2 regions of the Agrobacterium sp. A3-95 genome follow, and region 2 is predicted to be linked to the other one. Evidence: riboswitches for the same ligand, from Rfam matches in the RefSeq annotation. Region 2 holds a riboswitch; the other holds the start of a gene.
What was found. A riboswitch is a leader RNA that binds a small molecule or an ion and turns the genes downstream of it on or off. The one in region 2 is predicted to bind cobalamin.
Positions count from the first base shown of each region.

Region 1: another riboswitch for cobalamin. It lies ahead of nrdH (glutaredoxin-like protein NrdH); the one in region 2 lies ahead of ACQZ5Y_RS08265 (ABC transporter substrate-binding protein).

Region 1 is NZ_JBNWDR010000001.1:1,102,034-1,106,130, forward strand. Features, by position in the region: gene nrdE (class 1b ribonucleoside-diphosphate reductase subunit alpha) at 1-2,008, opposite strand, end outside; gene nrdI (class Ib ribonucleoside-diphosphate reductase assembly flavoprotein NrdI) at 1,996-2,394, opposite strand; gene nrdH (glutaredoxin-like protein NrdH) at 2,407-2,628, opposite strand; cobalamin riboswitch at 2,885-3,108, opposite strand; gene ACQZ5Y_RS05495 (nucleoside triphosphate hydrolase) at 3,240-3,869, opposite strand; gene ACQZ5Y_RS05500 (ATP-binding cassette domain-containing protein) at 3,866-4,097, opposite strand, start outside.
Region 2 is NZ_JBNWDR010000002.1:577,423-581,519, reverse strand. Features, by position in the region: gene ACQZ5Y_RS08275 (ABC transporter ATP-binding protein) at 1-494, opposite strand, end outside; gene ACQZ5Y_RS08270 (iron chelate uptake ABC transporter family permease subunit) at 491-1,519, opposite strand; gene ACQZ5Y_RS08265 (ABC transporter substrate-binding protein) at 1,516-2,547, opposite strand; cobalamin riboswitch at 2,713-2,948, opposite strand; gene ACQZ5Y_RS08260 (GNAT family N-acetyltransferase) at 2,988-3,866, opposite strand; gene argE (acetylornithine deacetylase) at 4,078-4,097, shown strand, end outside.

The DNA of each region.
Region 1 (4,097 bases), on a different contig from region 2:
GAGTGGCCGCCGCATAGGTATCTATGATCTTTTCCGGACCGATTTCGTAGGCATCCTGATAATATTCGAGATTGTCGTTCGAAAGGTAGGAAGCCGGATAATAAACACGGCCGATCTTGCCTTCCTTGCGAATTTCAATCTTCGAGACGATGGGATGGATCGAGGAGGTCGAGTGGTTGATATAGGAGATCGAGCCTGTGGGCGGCACGGCCTGAAGGTTCTGGTTATAGAGGCCGGTCTCCATGACGGCCTGCTTCAACGCTTTCCAGTCCTCCTGTGTCGGAATGGAAATGCCGGCTTTCTCAAAAAGGTCGCGGACCTTTTCCGTCGCGGGCAGCCATTCCCGGTCGGTATATTTATCGAAGTAGTCGCCCGAGGCATATTTGGAGTTTTCAAAGCCCTTGAAGCTCTGGCCCCTTTCAGTGGCAAGGCGATTGCTGGCGCGGATGGCGTGATAGGTCACCGTGTAGAAATAGATATTGGTGAAGTCGATGCCTTCTTCGGAGCCGTAGAAGATGCGCTCGCGCGCCAGATAGCCATGCAGGTTCATCTGACCAAGCCCGATGGCGTGGCTCGCATCATTGCCCTTTTCCACGGAAGGGACAGACGAGATGTGGCTCATGTCAGAAACGGCCGTCAGCGCCCGGATGGAGGTTTCGATCGTCTTGCCGAAATCAGCCGAATCCATTGCTGAAGCAATGTTGAGCGAGCCGAGATTGCAGGAAATATCCTTGCCCATATGGCTGTAAGAGAGATCGTCGTTGAACTCGCTCGCCTCGCTGACCTGTAGGATTTCCGAGCAGAGATTGCTCATGCTGATACGGCCGGCGATCGGATTGGCGCGGTTAACCGTATCCTCGAACATGATATAGGGATAACCGCTTTCGAACTGGATTTCTGCGATGACTTGGAAGAACTCGCGTGCCTTGATCTTCTTCTTGCGGATGCGGCTGTCGGCGACCATTTCCTGATATTTTTCGCTGACGGAAATCTCGGTAAACGGCACGCCATAAACCCGCTCAACATCATACGGCGAGAACAGGTACATATCCTCGTTGTTTCTCGCGAGTTCGAAGGTGATATCAGGGATCACCACGCCGAGCGAAAGGGTTTTGATGCGGATTTTTTCGTCGGCGTTTTCGCGCTTGGTATCGAGGAAACGCATGATGTCGGGGTGATGGGCATGCAGATAGACCGCGCCAGCGCCCTGGCGCGCGCCAAGCTGGTTGGCGTAGGAGAACGAATCTTCCAGCAGCTTCATGACAGGAATCACGCCAGAGGACTGGTTTTCGATCTGTTTGATCGGCGCGCCGGCTTCGCGAATATTGGTCAGGGACAGTGCTACGCCACCGCCACGCTTGGAAAGCTGCAATGCTGAATTGATGGACCGGCCGATGCTTTCCATATTGTCTTCCACACGCAGCAGAAAACACGAAACCAGCTCACCGCGGCTTTTCTTGCCAGCGTTGAGAAAGGTCGGGGTCGCCGGCTGGAAGCGGCCGGAAATGATTTCATCCATCAGATCGCGGGCAAGCTGCTCGTCGCCACGCGCCAGAGCCAGCGCCACCATGCAGACGCGGTCCTCATAACGCTCCAGGTAACGCTTTCCGTCGAAGGTCTTCAGCGTATAGGACGTATAATATTTGAAGGCGCCGAGAAATGTCGGAAAACGGAACTTTCTGGCATAGGCCTCGTCGTAGAGGTCACGGACGAAATTGAAGGAATACTGGTCCAGCACCTCCTGTTCGTAATATCCCTCGGTCACGAGATAATCGAGCTTTTCCCTGAGATTATGGAAAAACACCGTGTTCTGGTTGACGTGCTGAAGGAAATATTGCCGTGCCGCAAGGCGGTCCTTGTCGAGCTGGATCTTCCCGTTTTCATCGTAGAGGTTCAGCATCGCGTTCAGCGCGTGATAGTCCAGTCCCGCGTCCAGGTGTTTTTGCGCAGCGGTTACTTGTTGTTTGGCATCCGTGTTGCGCACCGCGCTCGAGGTCAGCGTGTCCAAAATCGTTCCAATCCATGATTGACGTTGGCGACATCTTCCTCCGTGCCAAGAAGCTCGAAGCGGTAGAGAAACGGCACCGCGCATTTACGCGACACGATATCTCCGGCGGATGCGAAAGCTGCGCCAAAATTCGTATTTCCCGCCGCGATGACGCCGCGAATGAGATTTCGGTTTGAGGGCTCGTTCAAAAACCGGATAACCGGTTTCGGTACCGCTCCTTTCATGCCGCCGCCCCCATAGGTGGGGGTGACGAGAACATAGGGCTCCGACACGTGAGGAACGTCTTCCTCGGCGCCGAGCGGCAGGCGAAGCAATCGTCGCCCCAGTTTTTGAAGGAAGCGATGAGTGTTCTCAGACCGGCTGGAATAATAGACGATCAGCCCCATCGCATCGCCTCCTCAGCTGATCGAGCCAATCATGTCCGGACGGAAACCCGCCCAATGGCGTTCGCCGGCAACGACCACGGGAACCTGCATGTAACCGAGGCCGCGAACGCGATCGAGGGCATCCGCATCTTCGGAGATATCGACGATCTCGTAGCTGACACCGATGCGGTCAAGCGCACGATAGGTGGCAGTGCACTGGACGCAGGCGGGCTTGCTGTAAACGGTGACGGTCATTGTTTCCTCTTTCGAAGCCGCTTTTACGCACGGCTCAACATTGCCCGCCTGCAATCGCAAGCGGGTGGCGATGGTTCTGTCATTCTGGCGAGGCGCGCGGGTGAGGCCGCGTAAGATCGCTGCCTACGCCGACGAGCGTAGAAACTTATAAAAATGCACTGGCATGACTTCACCCCGAAGCTTGTTCTGGAGGGGGCAGAAAAGGGCGCACGCAATTCATTTGCGTCATACACCTTCCTTCCGGACACCCCGCCCGTGGACGTTTTCGCTCAAGGCAGGTCTCCTGACTTGCGGGTCAAAACATCCATTCCCACCTTCCCGGAGCTTTTAGCGCCAGTGGCTCAAATCGGAACGATGCTCACCGCTTACAGTTGCGGGGGCAGTTTCGGCATTGCTTCACCATAATGGTGTTGCGCACCGAATTCCCGTCTTAGCTTCCGACGCTTGCGAATCGAAAGAACCTTGAACACCACATATAGTATATGAGGAATTTTTTTCGTCAATAATTAGACATGCGAAAGCCCCACCCTGTGGATCAAAAAGATTCAACACATGGTCAACAAAGGCTTAACGGTGAATGCTCGATGCCGCCTACGGACGGAAGCGGCGGGTTATTCCCAGATATCGATGCGAATATCGGCGGGGCGGGAGTTCTCAATCACCCGCTTTCCGTTGGGAAGATCATTTTCGAACAGTTTGGCGTGAATCTCGGTCGCATCGAGACCATAGCCCTGCCATCTATCCCGCAGGCGTTCCTCGAGCACCGCAACGGATGGGCCTACGAAGACGGTAAGATCGAAGCTGCCGGAAAGCTTCGTCCACGGCGCCTCGTTCAACAGCAGATAGTTGCCTTCGGCAAGGATCAAGCGTGTTTCTGGCGCGATGGCGCGAGCGGAGGCAATGGCTATTTCGCGGGAGCGGTCAAAAACCGGGACAAGAACTTCCTGCCCGCCCTGACGAACTGCGGAGACGATATCAAGAAAGCCGCGCACGTCGAAGGTCTCCGGTGCGCCTTTTCGCGGCAAGAGCCCCCGTTCTTCCAGAATACCGTTATCCATATGGAAGCCGTCCATGGGCAGGACAGCCGCGGCCTCGCCGCGCGCCACGAGGGCACCGCACAGGGCATCCGCCAGCGTGGATTTGCCGGCCCCAGGGGGACCGGCAATGGCAATGATAAAACGAGATTTATCCTCTGCCCGCCGAAGAACGTCTTCGACGATCGTTTCAAGCTTCAACGTCATGCGGCCAGCGTTTCCTTTGGCGCTTCCTTGGCGCCCGTCATGAAGGCGACGGCGTCGGACATGGTATAGTCCTTCGGATTGATGACGCATAAACGCTTGCCCAGCCGATGAATATGAATCCGGTCAGCAACCTCGAAAACATGCGGCATGTTGTGCGAGATGAGAACGATCGGTAGCCCTCGCGCGCGCACATCCAGAATAAGCTCAAGAACGCGGCGGCTTTCCTTG
Region 2 (4,097 bases):
GGCTCGTCCAGCAGCAGAATATGCGGCTCCTGCGCCAATGCGCGGGCAATGTGCAGGCGCTGGCGTTCGCCGCCGGAAAGGTGATGCCAGTTTCGCTCGGCCTTGTCCGCCATATCGACATTTCCGAGCGCTGCATCGACGATGGCATCGTCCTTTGGCGACCATGCGGAAAGCGGGCCGAGATAGGGCGTGCGCCCCAGTTCCACGGCCTGTCGCGCGCTGATGCGCTCGGTGGTTTCGGCCTGCTGCTCCACAAAGGCCAGCCTGCGGGCAAGTTCGCGCCGCCCGAATGTGGCAAGCCGTTCCTCACCAAGCATGACATGACCCCGACGCGGCATGCGAATGCCGGCCAGCATGGAAAGCAACGTGCTTTTGCCCGAACCGTTCGGCCCGATGATACCCAGAAACTCGCCCGTGGCGACCTCCAGCGAAACACCGCGCACGATGTCGAGATTGCCGGCATGGAAATGCAGATCGTGGGCGGATAATTTCATGACCGGCCTCTCTTCTGCCCGAGAATAAAGGCGAAGGCGGGCGCGCCGACCAGCGCAGTGATCACGCCGATCGGCAGCACCTGCCCCGGAATGACGGTGCGCGAGAGAATATCTGCGATGATCATGAAAATTGCACCGGTCAGCGCCGTCACCGGCAGCAACATGCCGTGGCGAACGCCAACGAAGATGCGCGCCGCATGCGGGATGACGAGACCGACGAAGCCGATAGAACCGACCAGCGACACCATGACTGCCGTCGTGACCGCCGAAACCGAGATCAGCACCGCATATACCCGGCGCACTGGAATACCGAGCGAAGCTGCTGCCTGACCGCCGAAAGCGAAAGCATCAAGCGCGCGTGCGTACCAGAGGCACACCCCAAGACCCGCAATACTGACCGGCAAAGCCAGCCAGACATCCGGCCAGCGCACGCCCGAAAGATTGCCCAGCAGCCAGAACATGATGCCGCGCGCCTGTTCGGCATTGGCGGATTTGGTGACGATGAACGACGTCATGGCGTTGAACAGTTGCGAACCGGCGACCCCCGCCAGGATGATGGCGCTGTTGCCGTGCCCTGCCCGCACCGCCAGAAGGCTGACAAGCGAAAAAGCCACAAAAGCTCCGATCAGGGCGCCGGCCGGCATCGTCAGGAACCCCGCCCCTAAGCCCAGAAGCGCCACGGCCACGGCCCCGGTTGAGGCGCCTGCGGAAATGCCGAGGATATAGGGATCGGCGAGCGGGTTGCGCAGAAGTGATTGAAGCACCGCACCGGCCAGCGCCAGCGAGGCGCCACAGCACGCGGCAACAACGGCGCGGCTGAGGCGGTAACTCCAGACGATGCCCTCATCTAGCGGCTCCAGCGGATAACCCGCATGGAAGACACGATTGGCAATGGTCTTTGCCACCACGTCGAACGGAATGGCAGTCTCGCCGATGGCCGCACCGGCCATCAGCGCGACGAGCAGCAGGGCGAGTGCGGCAAAAGCCAGACCCGCCCTGCCAAGATTGACGGAAAGACCGTTCACTTGGCGAGACCGGCTGTGGAAATCGCCTCGGCCAGCGTTTCAATGCCTTCGATCGTGCGGATGGTCGGGTTCATCGCCTGCGCGTCCATTTCGAAGACATGGGCCGCCTTGACGGCGGGCATGATGCTGGCAACCGGATCGGTAGCAAGGAACTTGAGCTTGACGGCGACGTCATCGGCGGGGAAACGCCGGCGGTCCATCTTGCCGGCAACGATCACGGACGGATTTGCCTTGGCGATGGTTTCCCAGCCAACAGTCGGCCATTCCTCATCGCTTTCGATAACGTTCTTCAGCCCGAGCGCGGACATGATGTAACCCGGCGCACCATTGCGGCCCGCCACGTAAGGATCGATATCCAGCTCGGCGCTGGAGAACCAGAAGACTGCTGAAATCTTGCCATTCGCCGAAGCGATCTTGGCGCGGGCGGCTTCCTCACGCTTTTTCAGGTCGGCAACGACTTCCTCGCCGCGATCCTGCACGTTGAAAATTTTCGCAAGGTCGCGGACCTCCTGGTAGATCAGGTCCATGGTGAAAACGGACTTGCGCACGCCGTCGCCGCCGCCGGAATTGTCCTTGCCCATGCAATCGGCAGGGGAGGTATAAACGGGAATACCGAGTTCGGCGAATTGCTCCGGTGTTCCGACAACGCCTTCGGGACCGATCTGCCACTGGAACTGCGTCGTCACGAGGTCCGGCCTCTTGCCAACCACCGCCTCGAAGCTCGGATCATTGTCGGCAAGCCGCTCCACCTTGGCATTGGCGTCTTCGTAACCCTTCAGAACCGGGCCGATCCACAGCGCCGTGCCTACCACCTGGTCGGCCACGCCGAGCAGATAGAGAACCTCGGTCGTGCTCTGGCCGACCGATACTGTGCGGGCGGGCGCCTGCTTGAAGGTGATTTCGTGGCCGCAGCTATTGATCGTCAGCGGATAGGTGGTTTCGGCAGCCTGAGCGGCACCGGCGGGCAAGGCCGCTAGTGCGACAGCCAGAAGACCGGCGGAAACCGGCAGGCGTTTGAAATGAAACATATGTTCTCCAGTCTAAATAAAGTGGCGTGATCCGCAGGCCGCGCGTCAAAACGCGTAGTGACAGAGCGACAACAAGTGTGGAGATGGAGAACGGGACTCTAAATACGTTTCCGCGGACGGAAAGGTCATAATCAGCTCCTCTTCCGGGCATCCCCGCCCGTAACGATGGTCAATATTATGACGGCAGGTCTCCTGGCTCGCGAATATGCGCCGTTCATCTGCCTTCCCGCACCTTGAAGGGTGCAGTGGCATGACGCTTTTCAGGCGTCACGAGGATGAGCGGCAATCCGCTTACAGTTGCGGGGGCAGCCACGGCATTGGGCGATAGAAATCACCCGCACCATGTTCCCTATTAATCCCTTTGCCCTTCGGCTTCAGGAACCGTCGCTTTCTGACATAAGGGGCAAGCGCCGGGGCGTCAATTGCGATAGTGCTGCTGCTCAGCACAAAGACGGACCCGCCAACGCGAAAATTTTTGTAGCGCCGGAAGGCGCCGGTTGCGGCGCGTCTTTGGACATGGTGGTAAGGGTTTCAATCACCACCAGCCCGGATTGCGCAATAAAATCAATAAAGAGACTATTGTCGCTGATGGTGTCGAGACGCACCAGCTCATCGTCCAGATCGGTAAAATGCCGCCTTACAAGCGCAATCGCATCCATGTCCGCACCCGCAACGACCGGACCGATAATGTGGCCCCGCCCTGCCGCACGGCGCAGCGCAAAAGCGGTAAGACGGTCCGCCTCAAACACACCGTAACCCGCATTCTGCGTCAAAAGTCGCTGCAAAACGTTCCGGCGCGAAACGCCAAAAGCCGCCCGGTCTAGTTCCACCACATCAGTCAGATGACCTGCGGATAACGGCTCTATTCGTTGTTTTCTGCCGGGCGGCGGTATCTCGAAAAGGCAATTCGCCCTTCCCCGGAACAGATATACTTTTTCCGTATCACCGGCAAAACCCAACCTTGAAAACAACCGCCGCGACGCTCCCGTCGCGTTCAACCGCAGGGAGACAGTGGGGAATTTTGCGACAAGTTTCTGCACAAGCCATGGTGCTACGCCATGCCCCTGCAAACGGGGCGAAACAATGACCATGCCAAGCGTCGCAAACCCCTGATCATAGGGAAAGAGCATCGCGGTTGCGACAACACGGTCGATCTCATCGAGCGCGGCGAGACCCACGCCGCATTGCCGCAGAAAACACCATTCATTCGCGTGATATCGCCATCCGACGGCCATGGAGAGTGCATGCAGATGATCGGCATCCACGTCCGCGATATCCACGGTCCGCAGCTCGAAACTATCGACTTTGAGCAGGTCCATAACCAACGGCCCTCATCCCCTACGGCTCACAACCTTCATTCGGTCCCGGCCTAGCCCACGACATCCGACGGTAGCCGGTTACGCCAGCACGAATTTTCTGAAAGCACTGGAAGGTCACAACAATCTACCGAAATCATTCGCATTTCAGCAGATAAACGTCGCAGTCCATTCTAAGCTTTCGGGATGACAATCCGGTCAGCGGAGACGACCATTGAACGCAATCGAAATCCT